DNA from 3 places in the Rhizobium sp. 2YAF20 genome. Region 1 is predicted to be linked to each of the others. Evidence: riboswitches for the same ligand, from Rfam matches in the RefSeq annotation. Region 1 holds a riboswitch; each other region holds the start of a gene.
What was found. Region 1 has a riboswitch for thiamine pyrophosphate ahead of thiM (hydroxyethylthiazole kinase). Riboswitches for the same ligand answer to the same signal wherever they lie in the genome.
Positions count from the first base shown of each region.

Region 2: linked by a shared signal. The riboswitch ahead of AB4Z52_RS05880 (YkoF family thiamine/hydroxymethylpyrimidine-binding protein) and the one ahead of thiM (hydroxyethylthiazole kinase) in region 1 are both predicted to bind thiamine pyrophosphate.
Region 3: linked by a shared signal. The riboswitch ahead of thiC (phosphomethylpyrimidine synthase ThiC) and the one ahead of thiM (hydroxyethylthiazole kinase) in region 1 are both predicted to bind thiamine pyrophosphate.

Region 1 is NZ_JBFRFF010000027.1:1,492-6,147, reverse strand. Features, by position in the region: gene AB4Z52_RS24580 (metallophosphoesterase family protein) at 1-125, opposite strand, end outside; gene copC (copper homeostasis periplasmic binding protein CopC) at 406-771, shown strand; gene copD (copper homeostasis membrane protein CopD) at 768-1,655, shown strand; TPP riboswitch at 1,746-1,842, shown strand; gene thiM (hydroxyethylthiazole kinase) at 1,904-2,695, shown strand; gene thiE (thiamine phosphate synthase) at 2,692-3,327, shown strand; gene thiD (bifunctional hydroxymethylpyrimidine kinase/phosphomethylpyrimidine kinase) at 3,324-4,121, shown strand; gene AB4Z52_RS24550 (hypothetical protein) at 4,182-4,586, opposite strand.
Region 2 is NZ_JBFRFF010000002.1:366,892-371,547, reverse strand. Features, by position in the region: gene AB4Z52_RS05890 (DeoR/GlpR family DNA-binding transcription regulator) at 1-274, shown strand, start outside; gene glpD (glycerol-3-phosphate dehydrogenase) at 375-1,892, shown strand; TPP riboswitch at 2,008-2,123, shown strand; gene AB4Z52_RS05880 (YkoF family thiamine/hydroxymethylpyrimidine-binding protein) at 2,116-2,724, shown strand; gene AB4Z52_RS05875 (ABC transporter permease) at 2,738-3,541, shown strand; gene AB4Z52_RS05870 (ABC transporter ATP-binding protein) at 3,538-4,347, shown strand; gene AB4Z52_RS05865 (ABC transporter substrate-binding protein) at 4,335-4,656, shown strand, end outside.
Region 3 is NZ_JBFRFF010000010.1:80,903-85,558, reverse strand. Features, by position in the region: gene thiC (phosphomethylpyrimidine synthase ThiC) at 1-1,504, opposite strand, end outside; TPP riboswitch at 1,597-1,708, opposite strand; gene AB4Z52_RS15005 (GntR family transcriptional regulator) at 2,289-2,951, shown strand; gene bioB (biotin synthase BioB) at 3,103-4,107, shown strand; gene AB4Z52_RS14995 (8-amino-7-oxononanoate synthase) at 4,104-4,656, shown strand, end outside.

The DNA of each region.
Region 1 (4,656 bases):
AGATCATGACAGCCGTGAACGTCGCCGATGGCGTAGGTCGGCGTTGACGCATTGTCGATAAAGTCTCTTCGGCGCACCTGATCGGTCCTGGCCCCGAACAATCCCCGCGTCTGATTTCCCGCCATGACACTCCTTTAGTAAGCCTCCGCAAAGGCCTGCTGCGCGCCGGCGCCTTATCTGCCAGCTGATGCGATCTGTTACCAGATTTATTCAAAGGTGATAATTGTTTGCTACCATCCGAATAACGCGCTTTGCTGAACCAAAGGTTCACGCGACATATTGACTTGCGGCATAGCGTCACGACGATCGGGGCTTGTCCTGCAGATAATTGACAGCCGCCAGCGCCGAGCCTATCGCATTTGCTGCATTGTCGGCGTCATTTGCCTTAAGCCCAAGGAAACATTCATGTTCAAGATAGTCTTCAAGCTCGGGATGGCGGGCGTTATCATCACAGGTCTTTCAAGCCAGGCTTTCGCACATGCCCACCTCAAATCGTCGACACCCGCAGACAAGAGCGAAGTCATTACGCCGGCGGAGCTGGATCTTACGTTTAGCGAGGAACTGAACCTTAAATTTACCGGCGTGAAGGTCACCGGACCGAAGAAGAACGCAGTCAAGACCGGTGATGCCATGCTGATGGACGGCAATGTCGCACTGATGGTCCCCTTGTCCGAAAAGCTCGCCCCTGGCGCCTACACCGTCGAGTGGCATGCGCTTTCCGCCGACGGACACAAGACCAATGGCGCATTCACCTTCACCGTGAAGCCTTGATCGACCTCCAGACAGCGCTCGAGGCGTGCCGCTTCTTCCACAACGCATCCTTGATGCTTCTTTGGGGCACTTCGGCCTTCCTTTGCCTTCTCGTCCCCGGGCGCCTGGCAGCTGCCGCGTGGCATGCCCTTGGTCGAATGCCTGTTGTCGCAGCGGTTATTGCTATCGGCACGACCGTTCTGTTCCTGCCGCTTGAAGCCGGCACTATCGGAGACGGCTGGGGCAACACCATCGACCCCGGCACGATCCGAGACGTTCTTCTGGAAACGACTGTCGGGCAGGCCTGGCTGGCGCAAACAGCAGCGGCGGTCATCCTTGCTCTTGCCTTCGCCCTGCCTTCGCAGAAGCGCATGGCATCGATCGCATTCGGATCCGCGCTCTGCCTTGCTTTTCTCGTGCTGACCGGCCACGCCTCGATGTATCAGGGATGGCTGCGACTTCTGCACCGGAGCAACGATGTCATTCACGTTCTGGCCAGCGGAGCCTGGATCGGCGCGCTCGTGGCCCTGTTGCCCATTCTCAAGCATTTCGACAGCGACGACTTTCGGGCTGACGCCCAGATTGCGCTGCGACGTTTTTCGAACGCCGGCCACGGAGCGGTCATGCTCGTGATTGGCTCAGGGATCGCCAATACATTCCTTGTCCTTCAGCGCCTGCCGACCGACTGGTCCTCGCCCTATCAGGCCATGCTTGCTGCAAAGATCGCACTCGTCGTCAGCATGGTCACCCTTGCGGTTATCAATCGCTACGTCTTCGTGCCCTCGATCGGAAAGACGCCGACACGGACCTCCAATATCATAAGGCTTGCTTGCATCGCTGAGATCGCTCTCGGGTTCACAGTCCTTGTGCTTGTCGCGGTCCTCGGCCTGATTGAGCCCGCCTGAAACCGTCGAATTTTTTGAGAAGCTGATCTGCCTGCGTCCTTGTCGCAATGACAATTAACTGATGACATGATCCCCTTTCTCTGCGAAAACCGCAGCAGACAGGGGCGTCCGTGGTAAGTCGGGCTGAGATGTACCCTTTGAACCTGAACCAGATCATGCTGGCGGAGGGAGTCGCTCGGGCTTTCGCACATCGCGCGTTTTGCCCCCGGCGCCTGCCCCACCTAGAAAGGGGTACGATGGATATCACCATGACAGTGGGAACGAGGCTCGCCTCGATGCGCAAGGCGGCGCCGCTCGTACACTGCATCACCAATTTCGTTGCCATGAACGTCGCAGCCAATGTTCTGCTGGCCGCCGGCGCGTCGCCCGCGATGGTCCATGCCAACGAGGAAGCTGGCGAATTTGCGGCAATTGCCGGCGCTCTCACCATCAACATCGGCACCCTGTCGACGGATTGGCTGGCAGGCATGCGCTCCGCCGCCATTGCGGCCACGAAGGCAGGCAAGCCATGGGTATTCGATCCCGTCGCGCATTATGCCACGGCATTCCGACGCGCTGCCACGGCGGATCTCATGGCCTTGTCTCCGACAATCGTTCGCGCCAATGCATCGGAGATCATCGCGCTTGCCGGACGAGTGAGCAGCGGCAAGGGTGTCGACAGCCAGGATGCCGTCGAGGAGGCGGAAGAATCTGCGCTCGAACTGGCGCGGCGACACGATACTGTGGTGGCCGTGACCGGCGTGGTGGATTTTGTCACGGATGGCAGGCGGTCAACTCGCATCGCCGGCGGCTCGGCGCTGATGCCACAGGTGACCGCGCTTGGCTGCTCGCTAACCTGCCTCGTCGGCGCCTTTGCCGCAACCACGCCCGATGCCCCGTTTGATGCGACTGTCGCGGCACTCGCCACCTTCGCGGTCGCCGGCGAACGGGCGGCGCAACGAGCCGCGGGTCCTGGATCTTTCTCCTGGCACTTTCTCGATGCTTTGGCGGCGCTGGACGCAGCAGCGCTTGATCTAGAGGCAAGGGCTGCAGCCGTATGAAGACATTTGACCTGTCGCTCTATCTCGTGCTCGACCCGGACCTTTGCGCTGGTATCGGCATGATCGAAACGGCTCGGGCGGCGGTCGCGGGCGGGGCGACGATGGTGCAGCTGCGCGACAAACATGCGGAAACGGCAAAGATAGTCGAAACCGGACGGGCTCTGAAATCAGCTCTTGCCGGAACCGGTGCACTGCTGATCATCAATGACGACATCGACGCGGCGCTGGCAATCGGCGCCGACGGCTTGCATATCGGACAGGACGACATCGATATTAGGGTCGCTCGCGCGATGGTCGGTTCGGATATGATCATCGGCCTTTCGGTGGAAACTGAAGCGCTCGCAGCGGCAATTGATCCGTTGCTGGTCGACTATGCCGGCGCTGGACCGGTATTCGCGACGCCGACGAAGCCGGACCACAAGCAGCCGATCGGCTACCAGGGGCTTGCTAGGCTTGTCGTACTCGCCCCTGTTCCGACTGTCGCCATCGGCGGACTGAAGGCAGAGCATGTCAGCTCCGTTCTTGAGACCGGCGCGCGGGGTCTGGCTGTCGTGTCCGCCATTTGCGGGATGCCGGATCCTTATGTCGCCGCAACAGCCATCTCGTCGCGTATCAGGAGGTTCGAGCGATGATCCGCAACGTTCTCACCATTGCCGGTTCCGATCCCTCGGGTGGGGCTGGCATTCAGGCCGACCTGAAGACTTTTTCGGCGCTCGGCGTCTACGGCATGGCTGCGCTGACCGCGCTGACTGCTCAAAACACGCAAGGGGTCTCCGCGATCCATCTCGTTCCCCCTGAGTTCGTGGCTCAGCAGATCAAGGCTGTGTTTGCCGACATTCGGGTCGATGCGGTCAAGATCGGCATGATAGCCAATGCAGACATCGCCGAGGCGGTCGCCGACGCGCTGTCGCCACTCCGGGGCGTTCCTGTCGTTCTCGATCCTGTCATGATTGCCAAGGGCGGTGCTCCGCTGCTTGCCCGCGAGGCCATTGACACGATGGTGCGCTGCCTGCTTCCCATAGCAACGGTCCTGACGCCGAACCTGCCCGAAGCAGCAGCGCTTCTCAATCAACCGATCGCCGAAAATCGATCTGGCATGGCCGAGCAGGCAGCACGGCTGCTCTCACTCGGACCGTCCTACGTGCTGGTCAAGGGGGGTCACCTGCTGGGGCCGGACAGCCCTGACGTACTCGCGACGGCGGAAGCGTCAAGCTGGTTTGAAGCGCAACGCGTCGTGACGGCCAATACCCATGGTACCGGATGCACGCTATCGAGCGCGATTGCTGCCGAACTCGCTAAGGGCGCATCGCCCCGTCAGGCTATCGGTGCTGCAAAGCGCTATCTCTCCAGCGCAGTCGCGGCGGCCGATACGCTGTCGGTTGGATCAGGTCACGGACCGGTGCAGCACTTCCACGCGTTGTGGTGACGAAGAGGCAGGCCGCCCCGCGGGCTGGTGTCGTCCGGATCCGCGGTGACGGGCGCCACGTTAAGGCTGGCAGGCCAGAGCCAGATCGGCGTCGTCATCGTCGCAATGCATCAGAGATGGAAGCTGGCGATGTTCCGACTGCAGCGCAGCTACAGCGGAGCTCGAAACTGGAGAACTGCCCTGATTGAACAGGCCCATGCCGGCGATGAGAACGACGGCCGCCACGACAACAATGATCTCACCGAGTGATAGTCGGTGGGCGGAGACGTGCTCCCGATATTCCTTTTCGCCCTCGCCGTCCGGATCGCCAAAATAGTCGCGCAAGCGGTTATCCCGATGGGGCGTATTCAAGAAATCACAATTTGTCATATCGTCCACTCCTAAAAGCCGGCTAGAAAGCACCGACTCAGAACGCCAGGCCGGCCCCATCGCGCAGGCCAACTCCTCGACCATTGCGGCGGTCATGTCGCTGGTATGTGTGATCTCCCGCCGGCCGATTGAAGAGCAGATCCGCAAACGCAGTGTTCGCAGATCG
Region 2 (4,656 bases), on a different contig from region 1:
TGCCTCTGCCATCGATGCCGACGGCGCTCTGCTCGATTTCGACTTCCGCGAGGTGAAAGTTGCCCAAGCAATCATCGCCAATGCCCGCCACGTCATCCTTGTCGCCGACAGCACCAAGTTTGAGCGCACAGCACCGGTTCGCATCGGCCACCTGTCGCAGGTTCATACCTTCATAACCGATCAATGCCCGCTGGGTTCGCTGCGCCGCATTGCAGCGGACAGCAACGTGCGCCTGATCGAGATATCTCGGCCCAACGCCTCCAATTTGTCATGAAGCCGAGATATCGGATGTTTCGTTTGACATTCGAATTTCTTTCGTTTTAGGTAAAATAACTTTCGAAAGAGCATCCCCTCCCAGATTTTCGGAGAATGTAATGAGCGGGCCGGTCTACGACATTTTTGTCATCGGTGGCGGAATCAACGGCTGCGGCATTGCTCGCGACGCGGTCGGCCGCGGCTATTCGGTGGCGCTGGCCGAAATGAACGACTTCGCATCGGGAACATCGTCGGGAGCGACCAAGCTCATTCATGGCGGCCTGCGTTATCTTGAGCACTATGAATTCCGACTGGTGCGCGAATCGCTGATGGAGCGCGAAGTGCTCTGGGCCATGGCGCCGCACATCATCTGGCCGATGCGCTTCGTGCTGCCCTATCATAAGGGCGGCATCCGGCCTGCATGGCTGATCCGGCTCGGCCTGTTTCTCTATGATCATTTGGGCGGCCGCAAATTGCTGCCCCCGACCTCGACGCTCGACATGCGCAGCGATCCCTCGGCAAAACCGCTGAAATCGATGTTCACCAAGGCGTTCGAATATTCCGACGGCTGGGTTGACGATGCCCGCATGGTGGTACTGAACGCACGCGACGCTGCCGACCGTGGTGCTGCGATCCTGTCGCGCACCAAGGTCGTGTCGGCAAGACGCGAGGGCGCCGTCTGGTCGATCGAGACCGAGGATGCGATGACGGGCGAAAAGCGGGCGTTTCGCTCGCGCATGCTGATCAATGCCGCCGGCCCCTGGGTCGATCATGTCCTGTCGGGCGCTATTGGCGCCCAAAAGGCCCACAACGTGCGTCTCGTGCAGGGCAGCCACATCATCGTCCGAAAGAAGTTCGACGACCCCCGCGCCTTCTTCTTCCAGAATCCCGACAATCGCATCATCTTCGCAATCCCCTACGAGCAGGACTTCACCCTGATCGGCACGACCGACCGCGACTATCACGGCGATCCGAAGGATGTGAAGATTTCGCCGGATGAGATCAATTATCTCTGCAGCGCCGCATCGGAATATTTCAAGGAGCCGGTTCGTCGCGAAGACATCGTCTGGACCTATTCCGCCGTCCGTCCGCTTTTCGACGACGGTGCCTCAAAGGCGCAGGAAGCGACGCGCGACTACGTGCTGAAGGTCGAAGGCGGCGAGGGTCAGGCGCCGCTTCTCAACGTCTTCGGCGGCAAGCTGACGACTTATCGTCGGCTTGGCGAGCATGCCCTTGAAAAGATCGGCGCGGCAATCGGGGTCAAGGGCAAGCCGTGGACCGCCAAGAGTTCGCTTCCCGGCGGTGATTTCCCCGCAAAGGGTTACGAGGCAGAGGTTGGCTCACTAAAGTCGCGCTACCCCTTCCTCGCAATTGCGCTGGCTCGCCGACTGGTCCGCCGGTACGGCACTCTGGCTGGGAAGTTGCTTGGCGATATCAGCTCGATCGAAGGCCTCGGGCGGAACTTCGGCAGCGACCTCTACGAGGTGGAAGTCCGCTATCTCGTTGCCGAGGAATGGGCCAGAACCGCCGCCGACATCCTCTGGCGCCGCTCGAAGAAGGGGCTCTATCTAAGCGCGCAAGAAGTCCTCGCCTTGGACGAATACTTGGCCGGGCAGACCGCCGGCGTCGGCGCCTGACCGTGAAGCGGCCTGGGTTGCCTGTCGCAATTCAAGGGTCTTCTTTCGGATATTGCCCAGCCTGCGAGGCTGTCTTTTTCCCATTGCGCACTGGCCGAGCCGGTGCTAGCTTCCGCGAAATTCACAGGGGAGCTCCGTATTGCCGGGGCTGAGATGAGAGGCGTCATGCCTCCGGACCCTTCAAAGCTGATCTGGGTAATGCCAGCGGAGCGAGGTCAAAAAAGTGTTCTCAGGCGCACAAGTCTCCCTATATCCGATGTCCGGCAATTTTGCCGAGATCATCCTTGATGCCGTCAAGGGTCTTAATCCCTATCGCGATGCGTTGCGCATCGAGACCGACGACATATCGACACTGATGGTCGGACCGCCCGATGTGCTGTTTTCAGCAATGCGCGACCTGTTCGTCGCCGCGGCAAAATCAGGCGAGCATTGCGTGTTGTCGGCAGCGGTGTCGCGCGGCTGCCCCGGCGAGCCGGACGATCCGGCCTGTGGGACGAGCCTCTTGGAACGCGACGCGTTGCCGCTCTTAGAGCGCATCGACGCTGCCTCGAAGACCGTTGCTGCCGCGCCAGCAAGCGACCAGCCGGCCGCAGCCCAATTCTCGCTCTATGTCATGGGTATCGGCGACCACATGGATGAGATCTATGGCTGCATCGATTTCCTGAAGCGCTCCGGCACATTCGACCGCTCCAAGAATTTCTGCACGAGGCTGCGTGGCGATGCCGGCGCCGTCTTCGCGACAATCCAAGAGGCCTTCTGCCGCTTCGGTCCGCCGGAGGGCCACGTGACGCTGGACATCACCATTTCGGCAAACAGCCCGACCAAAGCCTGATCGGAATCCGGCTATGTCGCAAAAACCCGTACCGGCGCGTCACGCGTTTCATTCTACTTTCGTCGGCGCTGTGCCGGCGGTCGCTGCGGCAGTTGCGTGCCTGCTCGCCTGGGAACTCTATGCCGACCTGTCCGGTATCCGACCCTCGACGCTGCCGGCGCCCTCGCGCGTGCTGGTGCAGGCATGGGTCAACCGTCAGGCGCTGATCGACAATACCTGGCCGACGATCTCCGCAACGCTTGCCGGCTTTGCCTGCTCGCTGGCCGTGGCCTTTGTCTTTTCCGTGCTGATGGATTTTGCCCGTCCTGTTCGCCGCGCACTGTTTCCGCTCTTCGTCATCAGCCAGACATTGCCGCTGGTGGCGATCGCGCCGCTGATCGTGCTCTGGTTTGGCTTCGGCCTGCTGCCGAAAATCCTGCTTGTTGCACTGGTCACCTTCTTCCCGATGCTGGTCGCGTTGTTGCAGGGCTACGAATCGACCGACAAGGACATTGCCGAGTTGCTAACCTCGATGAAGGCGCCTCGCTGGCGCATCTTCCTGGTCGCGCGCCTGCCGTCGGCCCTGCCCTATTTCTTTGCCGGCTTCAGGATATCGATCACCTATGCGGTCGTTGGCGCGATTTTTGCCGAGTATGCCGGCGCGGCCAAAGGCCTTGGCATTTACATTCTCATTGCCAAGAACAATTTCAGGCCGGATCTCGTCCTTGCAGCCGTGTTTCTCAGCGCCTGCCTGACGCTCATCCTCTTTGCCGTCGCCGGGCTGATCGGCCACCTGGCAATGCCGTGGAACCGCAATGGCAAGGAGATAGGGCGATGAATGGTCATCGGCTGGAGCTTCGCGACATCACGAAATCCTTCGGGACAATGCCCGTCCTCGACAACGTTTCGCTGACGATCGGCGACGGCGAATTTGTTTCCATCGTCGGCCCGTCGGGCGCCGGCAAGTCGACGATCCTTCGCTTGTTAAGCGGCAGCGAGCGCAGTGACACTGGAAATATCCTCTTCGACGGCCACCCGCTTGACGAAAGCGGCGCCTCCTTCGCCTTCATGCCCCAACGTGACGCACTGATGCCCTGGCGGCGGATCATCGACAACACGACGCTCGGCCTTGAGGTCAAGGGCATGAGCCGCAGGCAGGCTCGTGAAAGAGTAGCGCCTCTGTTCGAGCAGTTCGGGCTTGCGGGCTTCGAGCATCATTATCCGGCTCAACTTTCCGGAGGAATGCGCCAGCGCGCCGCCCTGCTGCGCACCGTCGTACAGCGCCAGGATATGCTGCTTTTGGACGAGCCGTTCGGTGCGCTCGACGCGTTGACCCGCACCCAATTGCAGGAATGGCTGCAAGAGATGTGGGCCGGCCACCGCTGGACGGCGCTGCTAATCACCCATGATGTGCGCGAAGCGGTTTTCCTCTCTGATCGCATCTACGTTCTGTCGCCACGCCCGGCAGGGATCATTGCCGAGTTTCAGGTACCGCTGCCGCGCCCGCGCAGGCTCGCCGATCTCGGCACCGCTGATGCTCGTGCGATCGAGACCGACATCCTTGAAAGGCTCCTCCATGGCCAAGCCGCTCGACCAGACAATTTGACCCGACCATTTGAAAGGACGACAAAATGCCCCGTTTGACCCGTCGACAGGCGCTCGCCATGACCCTCGCCACAGTGCTGCCCCTGTCTCGCACCGCCAGCGCAGCGGCCGTGCCGACAAAAGTCACCATGGCGCTGGATTGGACGCCCAACACCGACCATATCGGCCTCTTCGTAGCGCAGGCAAAAGGCTTCTACCGTGACGCCAGCCTCGACGTGCAAATCCTGCCCTTCACCGACACTGCTGTTGGAACGCTGATCGCCAACGGCGTTGCCGATTTCGGCATATCGACCCCGATCGGCACCTTCACCCAGCGCGCCGCCGGCGTCGACATCAAGCAGGTCTACG
Region 3 (4,656 bases), on a different contig from region 1:
CGGCGGCGTGGGCGGCGATCTTGTAGGTGATGACGCCGGTCTTGACGTCGTTGCGATCCGGAAGACCCAGATGCTCTTTCGGCGTGACGTAGCACAGCATCGCCGTGCCAAACCAGCCGATCATCGCTGCACCGATGCCCGAGGTGATGTGGTCGTAGCCGGGTGCGATATCGGTCGTCAGTGGGCCCAGCGTATAGAAGGGCGCCTCGCCGCAGACGGCAAGCTGCTTGTCCATGTTTTCCTTGATCTTGTGCATCGGAACATGGCCGGGGCCCTCGATCATCACTTGGCAATCCTTCGCCCAGGCGATCTTGGTCAGCTCGCCAAGAGTTTCAAGTTCGGCGAACTGGGCGGCGTCATTGGCATCGGCGATCGAACCGGGACGCAGGCCGTCGCCGAGTGAGAAGGAAACGTCATAGGCGCGGCAGATGTCGCATATCTCCTCGAAGTGCTCGTAGAGGAAATTCTCGCGGTGGTGATGCAGGCACCACTTGGCCATGATCGAGCCGCCGCGCGAGACGATGCCGGTGACGCGGTTGACGGTCAGCGGGATGTAGTGAAGCCGTACGCCGGCGTGGATGGTGAAATAGTCGACGCCCTGTTCGGCCTGCTCGATCAGCGTGTCGCGGTAGACCTCCCACGTTAGGTTCTCAGCAATGCCTTCGACCTTCTCCAGCGCCTGGTAGAGCGGCACGGTGCCGATCGGCAGTGGCGAGTTGCGGATGATCCATTCGCGGATATTGTGGATGTTGCGGCCGGTCGAAAGGTCCATGACCGTATCGGCACCCCAGCGCGCCGCCCAGACCATCTTGTCGACCTCCTCCGCCATCGACGAGGTGACGGCCGAGTTGCCGATATTGGCGTTGATCTTCACCAGGAAATTGCGGCCGATGATCATCGGTTCGGCTTCTGGATGGTTGATATTGGCCGGAATGATCGCCCTGCCGGCCGCTACTTCCTGCCGGACGAATTCCGGGGTGAGGTGATCGGGAATGGCGGCGCCGAAACTTTCCCCGTCGCGGATATGGCTGGCCGAGGCAGCCTTGCGGCCGAGGTTCTCGCGGATGGCGATGAATTCCATCTCCGGCGTGATGATGCCCGCCCGCGCATAGGCAAGCTGCGTTACGGCCTTGCCTGGTCTTGCCTTTAGCGGCTGGCTGATAACGGGAAATTCCGGTGTCAGTCGTTCGCCGCTGACAAAACCGTTGTCTTCCGGGCGGACGCGGCGGCCCTGGTATGCCTCGACATCATTGCGCGCGAGGATCCAGTCTCGCCGCAGCGGCGGGAGACCTTTTTCGATGCCGATATCGGCGTTTGCTTGCGTATAGGGGCCGGATGATTCGTAGACGATGACGGCCGGTTCGCCGGATGTCGGGTGAAGTTCGATGCTGCGCATCGGAACCAGGATGTTCGGATGGATTTCACCCGGAACATGGATTTTGGTCGAGGCGGGCATCGGTCCCGTCGTGACGGTCGGTGTGATATTCTTTGCGGCAATGTTCATCATGAGGCTCCAAGCTCGTCGATTGGAGACCCAGTTCACGCCGGAATGATGGAAAAACGCCGGTGCATCTCTCCTGTGAGGGAATCATGGCAACCGAAGCGTTCGCACCGTCCCTACGCCAGTATGAACTGGATCAGGTTCAACGGGTCACTGCGCGCGCTAGCAGTATCTCAGCCCCTTGCCGGGACCCCCCTGGTGAATGACACAAGAGTTATGCCCTCAGTTTAGGTCATGTCAACCCCGGGGAGTTGTCACTTTGTCCGTGGCTTAGCGTATCAAATATCATTCGTCAGGCCCCCTTTGCGGCGAACGTTGCAAGATTGAGGGAGCCACTTGGTAAGGCCGGTTCGCAGGCAACCAACTGCGCGGCGGAAATGGTCCTTTAGCATGGCTGGGAGCTTTGGGCCGGCAACGAAATACCACAAGCAATCCGCAAAAGGTGGATGCCGCAGCATTTCTTCGCCCGGATTGCGGTTGCGGCAAAAGAGATCCCGATGCGAAGCTTAAATTTCACCCCAGCGCAAGGTCAGGTCAAAGGGGTACTGCTTATGAATTCGCGGAATGCCTTTTCTGCCGAGCAGAATGGGGCAAGAGCCGCAGCTGTCTCGCCATTTCGCCGACACATCTATCCGACGACCATAGATTTCCAGCATCTCAGATACGTTCCTCGTGAGCGAGTTTGGCCGCAAATTTCCTTGAACGCTGCTGGCTGATGCCTCCTTGAGGCCTGGAAAGGTGGCTGGCGCCGCTCGACAGCCGAGCCGACGCAAATTATCTATCAGGCATGACCAATCATGATGAAGAGACAATCGCTGGCCGGATCAGCCGTATTCTGGCCGACCAGATCGTGACAGGCGCCTTATTGCCCGGTTCTAAGCTTAAGCAGGATTATCTTGCCGAGGAGTTTGGCTCCAGTCATGTGCCTGTGCGCGAGGCGCTTAGGCGGCTGGAGGCACAAGGGCTTGCGGTCCGTGAGCCGAGGCGAGGGGTGCGGGTAGCCTCGTTCGATCTTGCTCAGGTGCAGGAGGTCGCTCGCATGCGAGCGGCTCTTGAGGTCCTGGCTTTGCGCAACGCCGCTCCCCATCTGACGCCCACCATCCTCGATCAGGCGGAATGCGCAACGCTTGATGGTGATAGAGCGACGGATGTAGCCACCTGGCAGGCAGCGAACCGGCGCTTCCATCAACTGATCCTTGCTCCTTGCAGAATGCCGCGGCTGCTTGCCGTCATCGACGATTTGCATGCCGCAAGTGCGCGCTTTCTGTTTGCGTCCTGGAGTTCCGGCTGGGTGACACCAAAGGACAAGGATCATCGCTCGATCCTCACGCATCTTCGCGAGCAGAAAACCGAGCAGGCCGTGACAGTCCTCGATCGGCATGTCCAGCGGATCGGTCACCGACCAAAGGAGAGCGCTGCGGCTCCCGAACGATTTGCCATTGTTGGCTGAGGATCAGAACCGGAAGCTTAGCGACGGAACAATCCAAAATAGCCGCCCCGGACATTCGAAATCACCTTGCCAGATATTGCATTGCAATATTATAGATAAAACCAACGGGAATCTATTTTGGAATTGGGATCTGGGGAGGAAGTTCGGTCAAATGCAGGATGATGTAGCCAATATCGCGCCATTGCGTAGGCAGAACGACGCAACGCCGGAGATTCATACAGCCGACGGTGCTAAAATTATCTATAATTTACCGTTCAACGATCTTCTTTTCCAGGCGCAAACAATTCATCGCGCCAACTTCGACCCCAATGCGGTCCAGATGAGCCGCCTTCTCTCGATCAAGACCGGCGGCTGCGCCGAGGATTGCGGCTATTGCAGCCAGTCCGCCCACTACCCGACCGGTCTCAAGGCATCAAAGCTGATGGAGGTCGAGCGCGTTGTTGCCGAGGCCCGCAAAGCCAGGGATGGCGGTGCGACGCGTTACTGCATGGGAGCGGCATGGCGCAGCCCCAAGGACCGCGACATGGATGCGGTCATTGCCATGGTTAAGGGTGTCAAGGCGCTTGGCATGGAGACATGCATGACGCTCGGCATGCTAACCCCAGTGCAGTCGGCCTCGCTCGCCGCCGCTGGCCTTGACTACTACAACCACAATATCGATACGTCCGAACGCTTCTATGGCGAGATCATCACGACGCGCACGTTCGCCGACCGCCTTGAAACGCTCTCCAACGTTCGCGAGGCCGGCATGAAGGTGTGTGCCGGCGGTATCCTCGGGATGGGCGAGACCGTCGAGGATCGCATCGCGATGCTGGTGACGCTTGCCAATCTGCCCACACCTCCGGAAAGCGTGCCGATCAACATGCTGATCCCGATCCCAGGATCGAAGCTTGCCAACGCCGAAACCGTCGATCCGATCGACTTCGTTCGCATGATCGCGCTTGCGCGTATCCTGATGCCCAAGTCTCACGTGCGGCTCTCAGCCGGCCGGACGGAAATGAGCGACGAGATGCAGGCCCTTTGTTTTTTCGCCGGTGCCAACTCGATCTTCATCGGGCAGACCTTGCTGACGGCCGACAATCCTGGCGAGGACCAGGATAGCGCTTTGTTTCGCCGTCTCGGCCTGAAGCCCATGGAATTGGGTTCTGTGCAATGAGTGCCACTGGCCTTGCCCGTTTCGAGCAGACGCTGGCCGGCCTCGAACGCAAGGGGCGTGCACGTTCGCTGGCCAGTCAAGCCGGCATCGACTTCACCTCGAACGACTATTTGGGGTTGGCTCAATCCGACCGCCTCGCAAATGCGATCGCCGCAGCGCTTGCGCGCGGCTTACCCGTCGGGGCAGGGGGATCGAGGCTGCTTCGCGGCAATCACCCAGAGCATGAGGCCCTGGAGGCGGAAGCCGCCGCCTATTTCGAAGCAGATAAGGCGCTCTATTTCGCCAGCGGCTATGCTGCCAATGTGGCCTTATTCTCGACCCTTCCGCAGCGCGAGGACATCATCCTTCACGACGCCTTGTGCCATGCAAGCGCCCATGAGGGGATTGCGGCCAGCAAAGCGCCTGCCATATCGATCCGGCACAACGATGTCGGCGCCTTCGAAGACGCAATCAAGACATGGCGACGCTCAGGCGGTGTTGGCCGGCCGTGGATCGCGGTCGAAAGCCTCTATTCCATGGACGGTGACCGTGCGCCGCTTGCCGAACTTG